Regions from separate parts of the Sporosarcina pasadenensis genome, predicted to be linked through region 1. Evidence: riboswitches for the same ligand, from Rfam matches in the RefSeq annotation. Region 1 holds a riboswitch; the other holds the start of a gene.
What was found. Region 1 has a riboswitch for cobalamin ahead of AB1K89_RS14910 (ABC transporter substrate-binding protein). Riboswitches for the same ligand answer to the same signal wherever they lie in the genome.
Positions count from the first base shown of each region.

Region 2: it holds a riboswitch for cobalamin, as region 1 does, so the genes downstream of both, AB1K89_RS13000 (ribonucleoside-diphosphate reductase subunit alpha) here and AB1K89_RS14910 (ABC transporter substrate-binding protein) in region 1, are expected to answer to the same signal.

Region 1 is NZ_JBFEGM010000011.1:99,252-107,149, forward strand. Features, by position in the region: gene AB1K89_RS14900 (adenosylcobinamide amidohydrolase) at 1-912, opposite strand, end outside; gene AB1K89_RS14905 (FecCD family ABC transporter permease) at 914-1,906, opposite strand; gene AB1K89_RS14910 (ABC transporter substrate-binding protein) at 1,899-2,870, opposite strand; cobalamin riboswitch at 2,990-3,174, opposite strand; gene argS (arginine--tRNA ligase) at 3,412-5,079, opposite strand; gene AB1K89_RS14920 (YwiB family protein) at 5,076-5,501, opposite strand; gene AB1K89_RS14925 (transglycosylase domain-containing protein) at 5,674-7,731, shown strand.
Region 2 is NZ_JBFEGM010000009.1:38,610-46,507, reverse strand. Features, by position in the region: gene AB1K89_RS13025 (DUF3221 domain-containing protein) at 1-152, shown strand, start outside; gene AB1K89_RS13020 (erythromycin esterase family protein) at 547-1,809, shown strand; gene AB1K89_RS13015 (hypothetical protein) at 2,064-2,525, opposite strand; gene AB1K89_RS13010 (NUDIX domain-containing protein) at 2,581-3,057, opposite strand; gene AB1K89_RS13005 (PH domain-containing protein) at 3,239-3,604, opposite strand; cobalamin riboswitch at 3,858-4,036, shown strand; gene AB1K89_RS13000 (ribonucleoside-diphosphate reductase subunit alpha) at 4,198-6,411, shown strand; gene AB1K89_RS12995 (flavodoxin) at 6,396-6,845, shown strand; gene AB1K89_RS12990 (ribonucleotide-diphosphate reductase subunit beta) at 6,791-7,852, shown strand; gene AB1K89_RS12985 (MOSC domain-containing protein) at 7,875-7,898, opposite strand, start outside.

The DNA.
Region 1 (7,898 bases):
ACGGTACCAGCCGAGCCCCGCGTTCACGACAGCGGACGAGACGGTTTTCAATGGTTGGTTGACCTGTATTGAAACGCGTTCCGCAGTGACGGTGAAGTGTCCTTTATTGACCGTGAACGGTTTGGTTTCCTCAGTTTTTTGAGGAAGAAGCGTCATTTGCGGCTTCGGCAGTTCTGGATGCGGCTGCGTTTTGACGCGCGCATTGTACACTTTGCCGATCGTCGACTCGCGGATGACTTCCTGCGGGTCGCCGATCATGGCGACCTCCCCTTTTTCCATGAGAAGCAGCCGGTCGCAATAAAGGGAAGCAAGGTTGACGTCATGGAAAACGGAGATGACGGTGACACCCTTTTCGATGGCGTGGTTACGGATCGTGTCGAGCAATTGTTGCTGGTGGGCGATGTCGAGATGGTTCGTCGGTTCGTCGAGCAGGAGGATTGGTGCCTCTTGCGCGAGCGCCTGCGCGACGAATACTCGTTGCTGTTCGCCTCCCGAAAGCAGTTCGATTGCCGTATCTTTGTAGCGGGTGACGCCGGTGTAGGCAAGCGCCTCCGTCACCGCCCGCTCGTCTTCATCGGACCAGGATGAAAAAAGCCCGGTCTGGTGCGGATATCTGCCGAGCGAGACGGTGTCTTTCACGGTATGCGAGAAGGCGTGCGCATGCAGCTGCGGAAGGACCGCCACCTTTTTCGCGAACTGCTTTTGGGAATAAGCTTTAGCGTCCTCCCCGTCGATCCGGACAGTTCCAGATTGGGCCGGCAAGATGCCCGAAATGATTTTCAGTAGCGTCGATTTCCCGCTACCGTTCGGGCCAAGAATGCCGAGGATTTCGCCTTTATTCACACGAAACGAAATGTTTTTGACGATCGGCTCTTTTCCGTAGCCGCCGGAAAGATTGTCGACTTGCAGCATATTACATAGCCCCTTTCCTTCTCTGTCTATAGAAAATGTACGCGAACACCGGCGCGCCGATGAACGCTGTAATGACGCCGACCGGTAGTTCTGAAGGAGAAATGATCGTTCGAGCGATGAGATCGCAAATGATGAGCAATGATGCACCGTTCATGAATGACAATGTAAGGAGATGCCGGTGATCGGATCCCCACATGAGGCGTGTCATATGCGGGACGACAAGGCCGACGAAGCCGATCGTTCCTGATACAGCAACAGCTGAACCTGTCAAAATGGAACCGCCGATGAGAATCATGAATTTGCGGCGTTTGACGTTGACGCCTAGATGATGTGCGCGTTCCTCGCCGAACAGCATGGCATTCAATTCCCTGCGGTTCATCCAAAGAATGAAGGTACCGATGATGACAAATGGAAGTACCATGACGATGTAATTCCAGCCGCGCATCGAGACGCTACCGAGCAGCCAGCCGATGATCTGCCGCAGCTCTTCACCGGTTAGCGCGATCATGAGCGACAGGACGGAGCCTAAAAATGAACCGAAGATGATCCCGGTGAGGATGATCGTCTCCATTTTCATGGAACGGTCGACGAGCCTTGCGAAGCCGATGACGAGGAACATCGTTAAGGCGGCCCCGATCATGCTGAAGACAGGTAAAGTGTATGTGCCTAGGATTGGAATCGACAAACCGAAAAAGAGTGTCACGACAGCACCCACCGAGGCGCCGGATGACACTCCGAGTGTGTATGGATCAGCAAGCGGGTTTTTCAGCAATCCTTGGAAAGCGGCTCCTGAAATGGCGAGCGCTGCACCGACAAGCCCTGCTAAAATGACGCGGGGCATTCGGATTTTCCATAGGATATTTGAGGCGGTCGTATCAGACGCATCCCAAAACGTGCTGATCGGAATTTTAACGGTTCCAATCGAAACACCGAGCCATACCGCCACGATAAGTGTGGCGGCGGACACGATGTAGGCGAGTGTTGCTTTATTCACCAAACGCCTCCGGATAGATGGCTTTTGCCACTTCTTCCAGGCCGATTGCGAGACGTGGACCTGTGCGGCTCGTTATGTCTTCATTGACTTGGACGACCGCATCTTCTTTGACAGCAGTGATGTCACCGAAGCCGTCCCGGTTTTTCACACTTTCAACGATATCCGGCACATAGCTGTACATGATGAGGATGACGTCAGGGTTCTGGCTGACGATTTCCTCCGGGCTGATCATGACCCAGTCTTCTTCCGTTACAATGTTTTCAGCACCGATCATATCAAGCATTTCTTGCATGAATGTATTTTTCCCCGGAGCATAAATTTCTGGCGCATCCGAGTTTTCAATGAGTACACGTTTTTTATTCTCGACAGTTGCTGTTTTCGCGAGAACTTCTTCGACTTTCGCTTTCATATCCTCGATGATTGTAGCGGCTTCTTCAGATTTGCCAGTCGCCTTGCCGAGCGTTTCAATCGTTTCGTATGTCTCTTCGAAATCCGCCGCATTTTTCACGACGAATACATTGATTCCCGCGTCGCGGAGCTGTTGCAAGCCTTCGTCGCTAATGCCAAGCATCGATTCATGAGCGAACACGATATCCGGTGTCATCGAGACGATCTTTTCGACATTGAATTCCTGTCCGCCGATTTTCTCTTTCTCCAATGCTTCTTCCGGATAGTTATCCCAATCGTTGACGCCGACAATTTCGTCGTTCAGGCCGAGCGCGAACAGGATTTCCGTATTGCTCGGAATCATGGAGACGATTGTTTCAGGGGCTTGTTCGAGCGTAATGTCATTGCCGACCGCATCTGTAAGCGTGACCGGGAATGCCGCTTCCGCAGTCTTCGCTTCTTTCTGTGTATTTTCTGTTGCTGGTTTGTTGTCTTTCTCCGCGTTTTCCGTGCCGCATGCCGCGAGCAGGAACGTCGCTAGGATTGCTGTTAGCCAAAGCTGCCACATCTTCTTCATTCCAATTTCCTCCTGTTTGTTCCAAATAAAAATCCCCCGTTTTGTGGACGGAGGAATGTGTTTAGTAAAAATACAGCAACAGAACAGCGCTGATTTCCACCAAACCTATCCTCGTAGGGTACGGGTGACTCATGAAGGCAGGTCTCCTGGCTTATGCTCATCGCGTACCGCGCCTTCCCGGAATTTCTCCAGTGGCAACTTGCGGCTTGCGAGCATGTACAGTGGCGGGACCGCGCCGGAATCGAACCGGCTTCCCTTTTAACCCCAGCGTTGACGGCGGGGCACCTTCACGTTTGGTTATGTAATTGTGATTCGCATTAATTATACTATAGTTTTGTGCGATGTCGAGAGGGTGCATTTTCGGGTTTATGCGTAATTATTAGGATTTATGCGTCATTATTAGCGTTTATGCGTAGTTTCTAGGATTTATGCGTCTTTTCCCGGGTTTATGCTTCTTTCCGGGAATTTATGCGTATTTCACAGCTTTTGAGCGTATTTGGTCAAAAAAACGCCCCTCCACATTCGGAGGGGCGTATCATTTTTACATTCTTTCTGGTGCGGCAACGCCGATGAGTTTCAATGCGTTGGCGATTGTCGTGCGTGTTGCTGTAATCAATGCTAGACGCGCTTCGGACAGGTCGCGGTTGTCCGGATCGAGCACTTTTTCAGCGTTGTAGAAACTGTGGAATTCTGCTGCCAGCTCCTGGATGTAGTTTGTAATCCGGTGCGGTGAGCGGAGTCGAGCAGAATCGCTGACGGCACGCGGGAAGTCGCCGATTTTCTTCAGCAACGACAATTCCTTTTCCGTCTGCAATAACTCAACATGTTCCGTCGATGCTGCAAGGTTCGCTTCATCCGCTTGACGGAGAATTGATGAAATACGCGCGTGCGCGTATTGCGAATAATAAACCGGGTTTTCATTGGATTGCGAAATGGCCAAATCCAAATCGAAGTCCATTTGCGAATCGGCGGAGCGCATCGCGAAGAAATAACGGACAGCGTCCAAGCCGACCTCTTCGACGAGTTCGCGCAACGTAACCGCTTTTCCGGTACGTTTGCTCATTTTGAATTTCTCGCCATCCTTATAAAGCTGCACCATTTGCGCAACTTCCACTTCAAGCGTATCGCGGTCGTAGCCGAGCGCCTCGATTGCCGCTTTCATCCGCGGAATGTACCCATGGTGGTCAGCTCCCCAAATGTTGATGAGCTTGTCGAAGCCGCGGCGGAGCTTGTCTTCGTGGTACGCGATGTCCGGCGTCAAATATGTGTATGTGCCGTCATTCTTAATGAGGACGCGGTCTTTATCGTCCCCGAATGTCGTCGAGCGGAACCACGTCGCGCCGTCCTCTTCGAATACATGTCCGTTCGCGCGCAATTTATCGAGAGCGATTCCGATCTTCCCGTCCGTATAGAGCGACGTTTCCGAGAACCAATTATCGAAGGGTACGCGGAAATCTTCCAAGTCCTTCTTCAGTTTCGCCAATTCGAATTCAAGTCCGTATTTCCGGAAGAAATCCTGACGCTCCTTTTCAGGGACGTTCACGTACTGATCGCCAAATTCCTCAGCAAGCTTTTTGCCGATATCAATGATGTCCTGTCCATGATAGCCGTCCTCCGGCATTTCCTTTTCAAGACCCAATGCTTGGAAGTATCGCGCCTCGACTGAAAGGGCCAAGTTATTCACTTGATTGCCCGCGTCATTGATGTAATATTCCCGTGAAACGTCAAAGCCCGCAAAATCGAGGATATTGCACAGTGAATCACCGATCGACGCCCCACGCGCATGGCCTAGATGCAAGTCGCCCGTCGGATTTGCCGAGACGAATTCGACTTGGACCTTTAGATTCTCGCCATACGTAGAACGGCCGTAATCGGCTCCTTGGGCAAGTACCGTTTTCACGACTTCCCCTAAATAATCGCTTTTCAGCTTGATGTTGATGAACCCTGGTCCCGCAATTTCCAATGAATTGATGGAAGTCGAAGATGTGTCCAATTTCTCAAGGATAGCTTCCGCAATGGCACGAGGCGGCTTTTTCGCGATTTTCGTCAATTGCATCGCGATATTCGTTGCATAGTCCCCGTTCTCTTTGTTTTTCGGCGTTTCAAGGATGATATCCGGCATTACGGATTCCTCCGCCAGTCCCGAAGCGAGCACCGCCTCGCGGAATGCGTCTTTTATTTCCTGTTGGATCTTTTCAACTGCGTTCATTTTTGTCCCTCCGTATATGTAATCGTCAGTTCGTGTCTGCCGAGCAATGCGCCTTCCGCATGCAGCTCATAATGCGCCGTGAATTTGTCCGCCCCGACTTCCAGCTTCGTCGTCTTCACGAGGAGATCGAAAGTTGCCGGACCGTTGCCATACGTGCCCGGTCGCATTTCGTCGAGCGAGAACGGCAAGCGCATTTGAACCGCTCCGTTCCGCATGATCAATGCGTCTCCCTCTTCCAGCTTCACCGTCGTCCGCACTTGTTCACCGTTCAAATCTTCCACAAATCGCAAATAAGTCTTTCCCGCTTTTTCAATCAATGTACCCGACGCTTCCAGTTCATGCTTGTCCGCAGCTTGGCCAACATGCCGGATTGTTGATTGGAGCCGGACATCGACGATTTGTCCATCCTTATTTGATTCCACTCTTGCACCGCCCTTGACGTTCAAAATATCTATTCATTATATCGTTTTTCTCCCCACTATTCCAATACATCGTGAATTGTCGGAATCAAATCTATGTTTTTATCGAATTCCCGTTTAATCTGTCCGCGCCTGTTCCATACTGACTGGAAAGAACGGTGGGAGAAGGGATTGTATGAGACGAGTCGATTATATAAAGAAAAAGAAAAGAAAAAACTTCACTCGACGGATCGGCCTGCTGATTGTAACGGCGCTGACGGCGTTTTTCACTATGTTTCTATGCCTTCGCCTTTATGCGCAAATTACGGGCGCCCCTTCGTTGAGCGTGCCGAAAGCGAGCGTGTTCCTCGATAAGAACGGACGGCAAATCGGCGACAAGTTTTCCGCGGAGCGTCGGTATTGGGTAGGTTTAGATGAAATTTCTCCGTTCCTGATTGACGCAGTCATCGCGACGGAGGACCGCAATTTTTATGAACATAACGGGTTTGATTACAAACGGATTGCCGGGGCTGTTTTGAAAGACGTGAAGACGATGCGGAAAGCGGAAGGCGCGAGCTCCATCACTATGCAGTATGCCCGGAATTTGTTTTTGACACATGAAAAATCATGGAACCGGAAAATAAAAGAATCGCTCTATGCGTATCGGTTGGAAACTTTTTACGACAAAGATGTCATATTGGAAGGCTATTTGAATACGATCTATTTCGGTCATGGAATGTACGGTGTCGAGGCGGCAAGCAGGTTTTATTTCGCGAAGTCGGTTAGTGATTTGACACTTGAAGAAGCTGCGGTCATTACAGCGATTGCGAAAGGGCCATCCGTTTACGACCCGTTGGATAATCCGGAGCGTTCCCGAAATCGCCAATTGCTGATCCTCTCCCTCATGGAGGAACAGGGTTTCATTACCGAAGTGCAGCGGCAGCGCGCGGTGGACGTGGCGGTGACACTGAAGACCGAGGACTGGAAGGACATGAAGCGGGTCGCCCCATACTTTTTGGATGAAGTGTGGCGGGAAGCGGAGCAGATTTTGAATAAAAAGGGCCGCTATCCTGCGGAAGGCGGCTGGACGATCCGGACGACGCTCGACCCGCATCACCAGCAGACGGCGGAGGAATACATCAATAAATGGATGCCGGATAGCGGGTTGCAAGTCGGCTTCATGTCAATGGAGCCTGAAACCGGGGCAATCACTTCGCTCGTCGGAGGGATTGATTACAGAGAGAGCCCTTTCAACCGGGTAACGCAGGCGAAACGGCAGCCGGGGTCCGCGATGAAGCCGATCCTGTACGCGGCGGCGCTCGAGGATGGCTATAATCCGCTTACTTTCATGTCGACGGAACGGACGATCTTCACGTATGACGAAGGCCGCTCGACGTATGAGCCGAAAAACATTAACGGCAAGTTTGCGGGACATCCGATCTCCCTCGCGCAGGCGATCGCCATTTCGGATAATATTTACGCCGTGAAGACGCTTGAGGATATCGGATATAAAAAGTTCAATAAAATGGCGGAACGGCTCGGGCTCGACGTCAAGTTCCAGGAATCGCCCGCTGTCGCTTTGGGCACTTCGACCGTTACTTTACTGGAGATGACAAACGCATATAACCGGCTTTCGTCGGGAGGATTGGAAGTGGAACCGACGACGATTCTTTCGATCACGGACGCGGACGGGAAAACGGTGTACGAACAGCCAAAGAAGATCACTAAGCGGGTCATCACCGAGCAGGACGCATTCGTGCTCACCCATTTGCTGACGGGCATGTTCGACCCGGTTTTCAACGATTACTCCATCTCGACAGGGCTGTCAATGCGCTCGAAGCAAAAACGGCCGTACGCGGCAAAATCAGGCACGACCATATCCGACCAATACTTGATCGGCTACACCCCTTCGCTTACGGCGGGGATCTGGACGGGCTATGACGTGGGCCAGCAATTGACGGAGCCTGAAGACAAGGCCGCCTCGAAGAAAATATGGATCGACTTCATGGAAACTGTCCACGCGGGCAAAACTCCGGAGCCGTTCATTCCTCCGAAAGGTGTGAGCGGCGTCATCGTCGACGTCGAAACCGGCGGCATCGCAGTCAACGAATGCCCGAAGCAGCGGCTTATGTATTTAAAGGAGAAAGACATGCCGCAAAAGCTGTGCACCGACAAAAACTTGCGTGAACAGCGAAACGGCGATGACCACGACTCCGGCACATTCGAACTGTTCCCTTTCTCTTTCTTTGAGTGACGTAGTGATTGAGCGGTTTCTGGGATTTAACGAGAAGTTCTGGAGAGTGAATGAGAAGTATTGAGGCTTTATTGAGAACTTTTGGATGGAGAACGAGAAGTCTTATGGAATTAATGAGAACTCTCGGACAGTGAACGAGAAGTTATAAGTGCATTAACGAGAAGTTT
Region 2 (7,898 bases), on a different contig from region 1:
CCGTTGCGAAGGCATTAGCATTGGCGGGTGAGAGATTATCCAATGGCTTTGTTGTTATCGAGGAAGTTTCTTTTGACGAGGAAGAAGGGAAGTGGGTTTTCAAGCTGCTGCCGGATGACGGGGAAGGACCGTTGGAAGTTGAGGACCGATAGAAGTTTGGGCAACCGTCTCTTGTAGGCGGTTGTTTTTTATGGGGAAAATCGGGCGAACGGTGATAAAGTCCGCTAAAGTGGTGATAAACGCCTTCCGAGCGGTGATAAACGTCGCTTAAGCGGTGATAAAGTGCATCTGAGTGGTGATAAAGTATGCTTGAACGGTGATAAACCTTTTTGGCATGGAAAAAATGCGCAAACGATAAGCAAATTCATTCAAAAACACCTTGAATTGTAGTCAATCGGTGATAAATTCACGAGAGTCGGTGATAAAGTGCCCCGAGTCGGTGATAAAGGCCCGAGAGTCGGTGATAACCTTTTTGCGCTGCGATGAACACTCCCCCGGTTTCCGACAAGACCCCATGGGTATGCTATTGATGAAGGAGGGATTGATTTGTCGAAAAAACTGATTTCTGCGATACAGGAGCATTCACTCCCGTTAAATGATAAAGCGCTCGATACTATTTTGGACAGAATTGGAGATGCCCGAATTGTCATGCTAGGTGAAGCGACGCATGGAACTTCAGAGTTTTACAAAGTTCGGGCGGCTTTATCCAAACGACTGATTCAGGAAAAAGGATTTACCATCATTGCGGTGGAGGGCGATTGGCCATCTGCTCAGTCGGTCAATCGATATGTGAAAGGGTTTGATGAAGAAGGGAGATCTGCTCGTCAAGTTTTGACGGAGTCCTTCAATCGCTGGCCGACGTGGATGTGGGCGAATGAAGAAGTCGAGGAGCTTGTTGAATGGTTGAAAGTCGATAATGACGGCAAGGAAGAAGCCGAAAAAACAGGGTTTTACGGCATCGATATGTATAGCTTGTATGAATCCATCGATGAAGTGCTTCGCTTTCTGCGGGAGAATCCACAGTATGAAATGGATCTAGAGTTGGCGAAAAAGGCATTCTCCTGTTTTGAGCCGTACAACCGGATGCCGGAGCACTATGCGCTGTCGACCGCCCATTTCACGGAGGAATGCATCCGGGAAGTTACAAACTTGCTGACTACGATCCGCAGTCATGAAGACCTTTATTCGAATGAACAGGAGAAAGACTTGAATGTGACGATGAATGCATTAGTTGCGAAAAATGCGGAATCGTATTATCGAGCGATGATGCAGGACGACGCCATCTCGTGGAATATACGCGATATGCATATGGTGGAGGCGATCGGTGAAATCTTGAATTATCACGGGGAAGACGCCAAAATTATTATTTGGGAACATAACACTCATGTCGGCGATGCGTCCGAAACATCGATGGCCGACCACGATATGATTAACGTCGGGCAGCTCGTCCGGGAGAAATATGGAATGGAAGACACATTTGCCATCGGCTTTGGGACGTATGAAGGGACCGTCATTGCCGGCGAAAGCTGGGGAGAACCGTTTCAAGAGATGAATGTGCCACCCGCCAAGTTCAATTCATGGGAAGGGCATATGCATGCGGCAAAAGCAGAGGATCAAGTCATTCTGTTTACAGAGGAGAACCGTCATTTATTCAACGAATGGATCGGCCATCGCGCCATCGGGGTTGTCTATAATCCGGAATTCGAAGCGTATGGTAATTATGTGTCATCGAGAGTCGGCAGCCGGTATGATGGTTTTGTTTTTATTAAAGAAACTAAGGCATTAACACCAATTGATTTGAGTAAATGAAAGACAGGCATCCGATAACGGGTTCGGTTGACGGGGAGAAAATCGCTATTTGAGTGTAAATAGGACCCTAATCGTTTCTACTACAACAGAAACTAACCAATAGAAATTAAAAACGCTCATAAATTGAACTTCACCCCAATTGTTGGACACCCATCTGACAATTGGAGGTGCAGTTTTACTATGACAATTTGATGATGAACTTCGGCTGTTAGCAGATCAACATTCTTCAAGTAATAAATGAATATCATATTAAATTATTCCCCATCCGCCTCGTTAACAGAATGAACATTCAATGTCTCGCTTGCTAGTGTTGCAAAATCGCTTCCCAAAGCCTGAACAGTAATATGGTCGTGGAATGTCCTATCGCCAAACTCCCATTCAATAGACCATCCATCATTTCCATCTATGTCGTGGCCAATAAGAGTTCTTTCCCCCCAAGTCCCTGTTCCTGTTGGGGTTATCCAAAATAGTATCGTTTCAACATTTTCTACTTCCGCAGAGATAGTCATTGTATGAACACCTTCTGGAGCAATATGCCATCCGTTTTTCACTTCTAAATCTGTATCAACCTTTAGGATTCGAGCCTTATTGTCTCTACCGTCAATTTGATCAGTTGAAGCATCAATACTTTCTTCTGGTTCATTATCGACTACATTATTACATGCAGAGAGAATTAGTATAATCAATAAAAAAGACACAGCTAATGCATTCTTCATATATAGCCTCCATTATTTCCACTAACCTACCTCTTTATTAAATAAAGAAGTGAAGCTATTCAGCGAGACAAGACCATTCCATCTTCGAGTGATTAACTGACCCTATATACACCGATTGTTCATTCGGATCATTGAAATAATGATTAAGCATATGACTAACGGTCAAAGGCATTTCTAAGTTTAAAATCTTCGAAAGGTCTATCCAATGCAGAGCACCTTCATCTGAATTTATAAAATTCAACTTTGATGTATTTCCGAAATAAATATAGTGTTGGCGAATTTCATCTTTGCTTCTTCGCATTAATATATAACGAAGTTTAAGTTGCTCTATTTCATTCCTTCTTATTCCCGTCTCTTCGAAAATCTCTCTTAAACAAGACTCTTCAGGATTATTATGTTCATTAGCTTCGACATGTCCACCAATTCCAGTCCATAAATTAGATGCTAATGCTCTATCTTTGGAACGTTTCAACATCAAAAGTTTATTGTCACAAAAAAGATAGGCCCCAGTCATTATTCGCATTTTTATCATACACACCCGACCTTTTGTTTCAGTTTATTTTTTGTGATAAACTCCATCTTCAACTAGTGTTGATGCAGTAGCAAAAATGAGACACCTAATTTATTTTTGAATTGTGTCTCCGAGTAGTTTGTTATTTGATTTTTTCTCCCTGACAAATGATCCCGTGGATCCAATTGCACGGCTCTGTCATTTAAAGTATGGCATTCGCTATGATTTTATCGAGTTTACGGACATCGACTTTTTTATTCAAATTCAATTTGAATTTTCCTGCCTTCGTCCACAATTCAATTTCAGCATTAAAATCGATCCGTCCTGCATTTTCAGTGGAATACATATTGATCGACTTGAATGGAATTGTGTAGATCTCCACCTTTTTACCTGTTAACCCTTGCTTGTCCGCGATGATAAATCGTTTGTTTGTCACAACCGCAACGTCCCGGATTGTTTTATAAGCAACCTCAGCCACTTCACCGTCAATGAGCAAATCCGTAATCTCGTCGGGAACAGCAACTTCTTCCGTAAACGTCCAAGCCATCATTGCAGTTAAATCAGCCATCATCAATACCTCCTTTTTATGTGTATCATTACATACTAGTCTATGGAAGTATAGAGTGAATTGTAAATTATTTTACTTTTGTAGGATTGAGTCGCAAGACTGCGACCAAAGCGACAGTGTTGGGAGAACCAGCAATACCGGAAATTCCTGTGGTCACCCGAAAATTTAATTAAAACTCATAAAATATCTTTCTACCTATTTACGATTAAAACACAACATGTTAGGGTAGTAGATGTACATAAGGCACAACATATAGTATTGAACGATGGAATGGTACCGTTATCGGTTTAATAGGGAATCCGCAAATCGGAGCTGTCCCCGCAACTGTAAACGCAGACGACCGTCTCAAAACCACTGCAGCTTTGGCTAGCGGGAAGGGAGACGGAAGGAGGAAGCGTTAGCCAGTAGACCTGCCGTCCATCGTCAAGCGACACTTTCTTCGGGGGTTGAGAGGTGGAAGCGAGCGGGTTCTTTGCTTTCATTTTTCAAGCGAATCCCGATCTGTTTCCTAATCAAAAACCATGAGCGATGACTCCACCGAAGAGGTGGAATCATCGCTTTTTTCATTTCAAAGCTAAAAGGAGATGGATTGAATGACACTCATTACTGAAAGAACAGACATTATGGACAAGCTGCAAGCTGAATTTGGGGCGGAGAAGTTGGAAGCGCTTATTTCAGCGAGTCGACGCTGGAGAGAGCGTCATCCTGAAGGTACCGACTCTGACTGGTCGAAAGCAATGATTTTGGAGGCGCTCAGCAATATTGACGAAGCCTCAGCGTACTGGACATTTGTAGCTGCGCGGATCTATTTGCAGGAAGTTTATTCTCGTCAGGAACAGTTGCGGGGCACGAAAGCTTACACGAATTTTGCCGAGCATGTGGAGAGGCTCGTTCAGAAAGGCTTGTATACAACAGAATTGCTTGAAAAATATTCACGTGATGAATTGGAGAAGCTTGGTCAAATCATAAAGCCAGAGCGGGACAAGCTATTCACTTACATCGGGTTGAAAACGTTGATGGATCGTTATGCTGCAGTTGATTTCAACAAACAGCCAGTCGAGCTTCCACAAGAACGTTGGCTCATTATTGCGATGACGCTCATGCAAAATGAAACGGAAAATCGTCTCGATAAAATTGCCGAGGCGTATTGGGCGATGAGCAATCTCTATATGACGGTCGCGACGCCGACGCTTGCGAACGCGGGCAAACCGCATGGACAGCTGTCGAGCTGCTTTATCGATACTGTAGATGATTCGCTGCAAGGCATTTACGACAGCAATACTGATATTGCCAATCTATCGAAATACGGTGGCGGCATCGGCGTTTACATGGGCAAGGTCCGTTCCCGCGGCTCTTCGATAAGAGGGTTCAAAGGGGCATCAAGCGGCGTCCTTCCATGGATCAAGCAACTAAACAATACGGCCGTCAGCGTCGATCAACTCGGCCAGCGTCAGGGTGCAATTGCCGTCTACCTGGATGTGTGGCATAAGGACATCTTCACATTCCTCGATCTCAAGCTGAACAACGGGGATGATCGCTTGCGTGCGCATGATATTTTCACGGGCGTCTGCCTGCCGGATATATTCATGGAGCAAGTCGAAGCACGAGACGACTGGCATTTATTCGACCCGCATGAAGTGCGGACTGTAATGGGGTATTCGCTTGAGGATCATTATGATGAAACTAAGGGAAGCGGTTCATTCCGTCAGAAGTATGAGGAATGTGTCAACCACCCTGAATTGACGAAGGAGACCGTGCCGGCGATTGAAATTATGAAACGTATCATGCGCAGCCAGCTTGAAACAGGGACGCCATTTATGTTTTACCGTGATGAAGTAAACCGCGCCAATCCGAATAAGCATGAAGGGATGGTGTATTCGAGTAACCTTTGCACAGAAATCATGCAAAATATGAGTCCGACTGAGTTTGAAACTGTAACGCTTGAGGACGATATTGTAGTAACACGCTCTAAACCGGGAGACTTCGTCGTTTGTAACTTGTCGTCCATCAACCTTGGACGTGCAGTACCTGCGGACGTATTGGGGCGACTCATCAAAATCCAAGTCCGCATGCTCGACAACGTCATCGATTTGAATAAAATTCCGGTCGTCCAGGCGCAACGGACCAATGGCCGATACCGCGGCATCGGGCTCGGAACATTCGGTTGGCACCATCTGCTCGCTTTGAAGAATATCCAATGGGAATCGGATGAGGCAGTTGACTATGCGGATGAACTATACGAGAAAATTGCCTATTTAACGATCAAAGCATCGATGGAATTGGCGAGTGAAAAAGGGGCTTACCCTTTATTCGAAGGATCGGATTGGCAAAACGGGATTTATTTCGAACAACGTGGATACGATTCGAAGGAATGGCGGGAATTGCGAATCGACGTGGCGACGAATGGCATCCGAAACGGTTATTTGATGGCGGTTGCGCCGAATAGCTCTACGTCCGTCATCGCAGGATCTACAGCTTCCATCGATCCAATCTTCAAAGCGTTCTATCACGAGGAAAAGAAAGACTACAAGCTGCCGGTCATTGCGCCGGATCTCGATCACAACACATATGATGTGTACCGCCGTTCCGCGTATATTGTCGATCAGCGCTGGTCCATCAAGCAGAATGCGGCAAGACAGCGCCATATTGACCAGGCAATTTCTTTCAACGTCTATGTGCCGAACAATATCCGTGCGTCCGTCCTCCTCGATTTGCATATGCAGGCTTGGAAATCAGGCATGAAGACGACGTATTACATGAGGTCGACAGCTTCCGATATCGAGGAGTGCGAATGGTGTCATTCCTGATTGCGTATGCATCGTGGAGCGGCAATACGGAGGAAGTGGCAGAAATAGTGGAGGAGACGCTGCTGTCGGAAGGAATGGACGTAACCATGCATCGGATTGGAACCGGCCCGTTGCCGAATCCACGCGAGGTCGATGCAATGATTCTCGGTTCATTCACATGGGACAAGGGTGCCACGCCTGACGAAGTGAAGGATTTTGTCGCGGATATTGGGTTCAAACCGAGAAACGTCTACGTCTTCGGAACCGGAGATACACAGTTTGGAGGGGATGAGCTCTTTTGCCATGCCGCTGTTAAACTGGCGCGGTTTTATGATTCTGAAGTTGAACCTCTTACAATCGAGCAAAGCCCTCGTGGTACGCAGGAACAAAAAGTCATTGAATGGTCGAAAGGAGTTTTACAACATTGGCGACACTTACACGCGTTAAAGTGCTGAACCCGGCACATCAAAATAAATCAACAGCGATATTCGGGGGGAAAGCGAGCGGCATTCTGAATTGGAATGACCTTGCCCATCCTCATTTCTACACATTGCGACAAAAAATCCGCTCCCTTTTTTGGACGGCGAATGAAGTCGATATGACGCAGGATGTGAAACAATTTCCGAATTTGTCGAAAGCGGAGCAGGAAGCTTTCCTTAAGATCATCGGATTGCTTGCGACATTGGACGGACCCCAAACCGTAATCGCCATGAAAATCGCGGATTTCGCAACCGATCCTTCGGTGAAATCCATCATGGCAACGATCGCCGATCAGGAAAGCGAGCATAACCATAGCTACGCGTACGTCCTGTCATCGGTAACGACGTTGGACAAGCAGATGGCTTCATTTGAAATGGGCCGCACCGATGAAGTTCTTATGAAGCGGAACGAGCGGATTGTCGACATCTACAACGAATTCGCAGAGAATCCAACGATTGAAACGGTGTTGAAGGCGATGGTGTACACGACATTGCTGGAAGGCTTGTTTTTCTACAGCGGCTTTGCATTTTTCTATAACCTTGCACGCCATCAGAAAATGGTTGGCACGTCGACAATGATTTCCTACATCAATCGGGACGAATTGCAGCACGGCAAGGCGATCAGTGACATTTTTCGCGCCGCGCTTGCTGAAAACCCTGCGTACAATACCCAAGCTTTCACGGAATGGATTTATGATCAATTCCGCCATTCGGTCGAGCAGGAAATCATTTGGAGCCGTTATGTGCTAGGGGAGATTGATGGAATCGACCTGGACGAAATGGCAGGCTATGTGAAGTACCGTGCGAATAAAATGCTTAGAATGCTTGGATTGAGTGAGATTTACCCGGAATTCACCGACAATCCGATGAAATGGATCCGAGCGTATGTCGATAACTTTGACGATACGAAAACGGATTTCTTCGAACAGACGTCGAGGCAATATGTGAAAACGAGTGATTTGAATGGCTTTGATGATTTATAATGAAAAAAGAACGCAGCTATTTTTAGTAGCTTGCGTTCTTACTTTT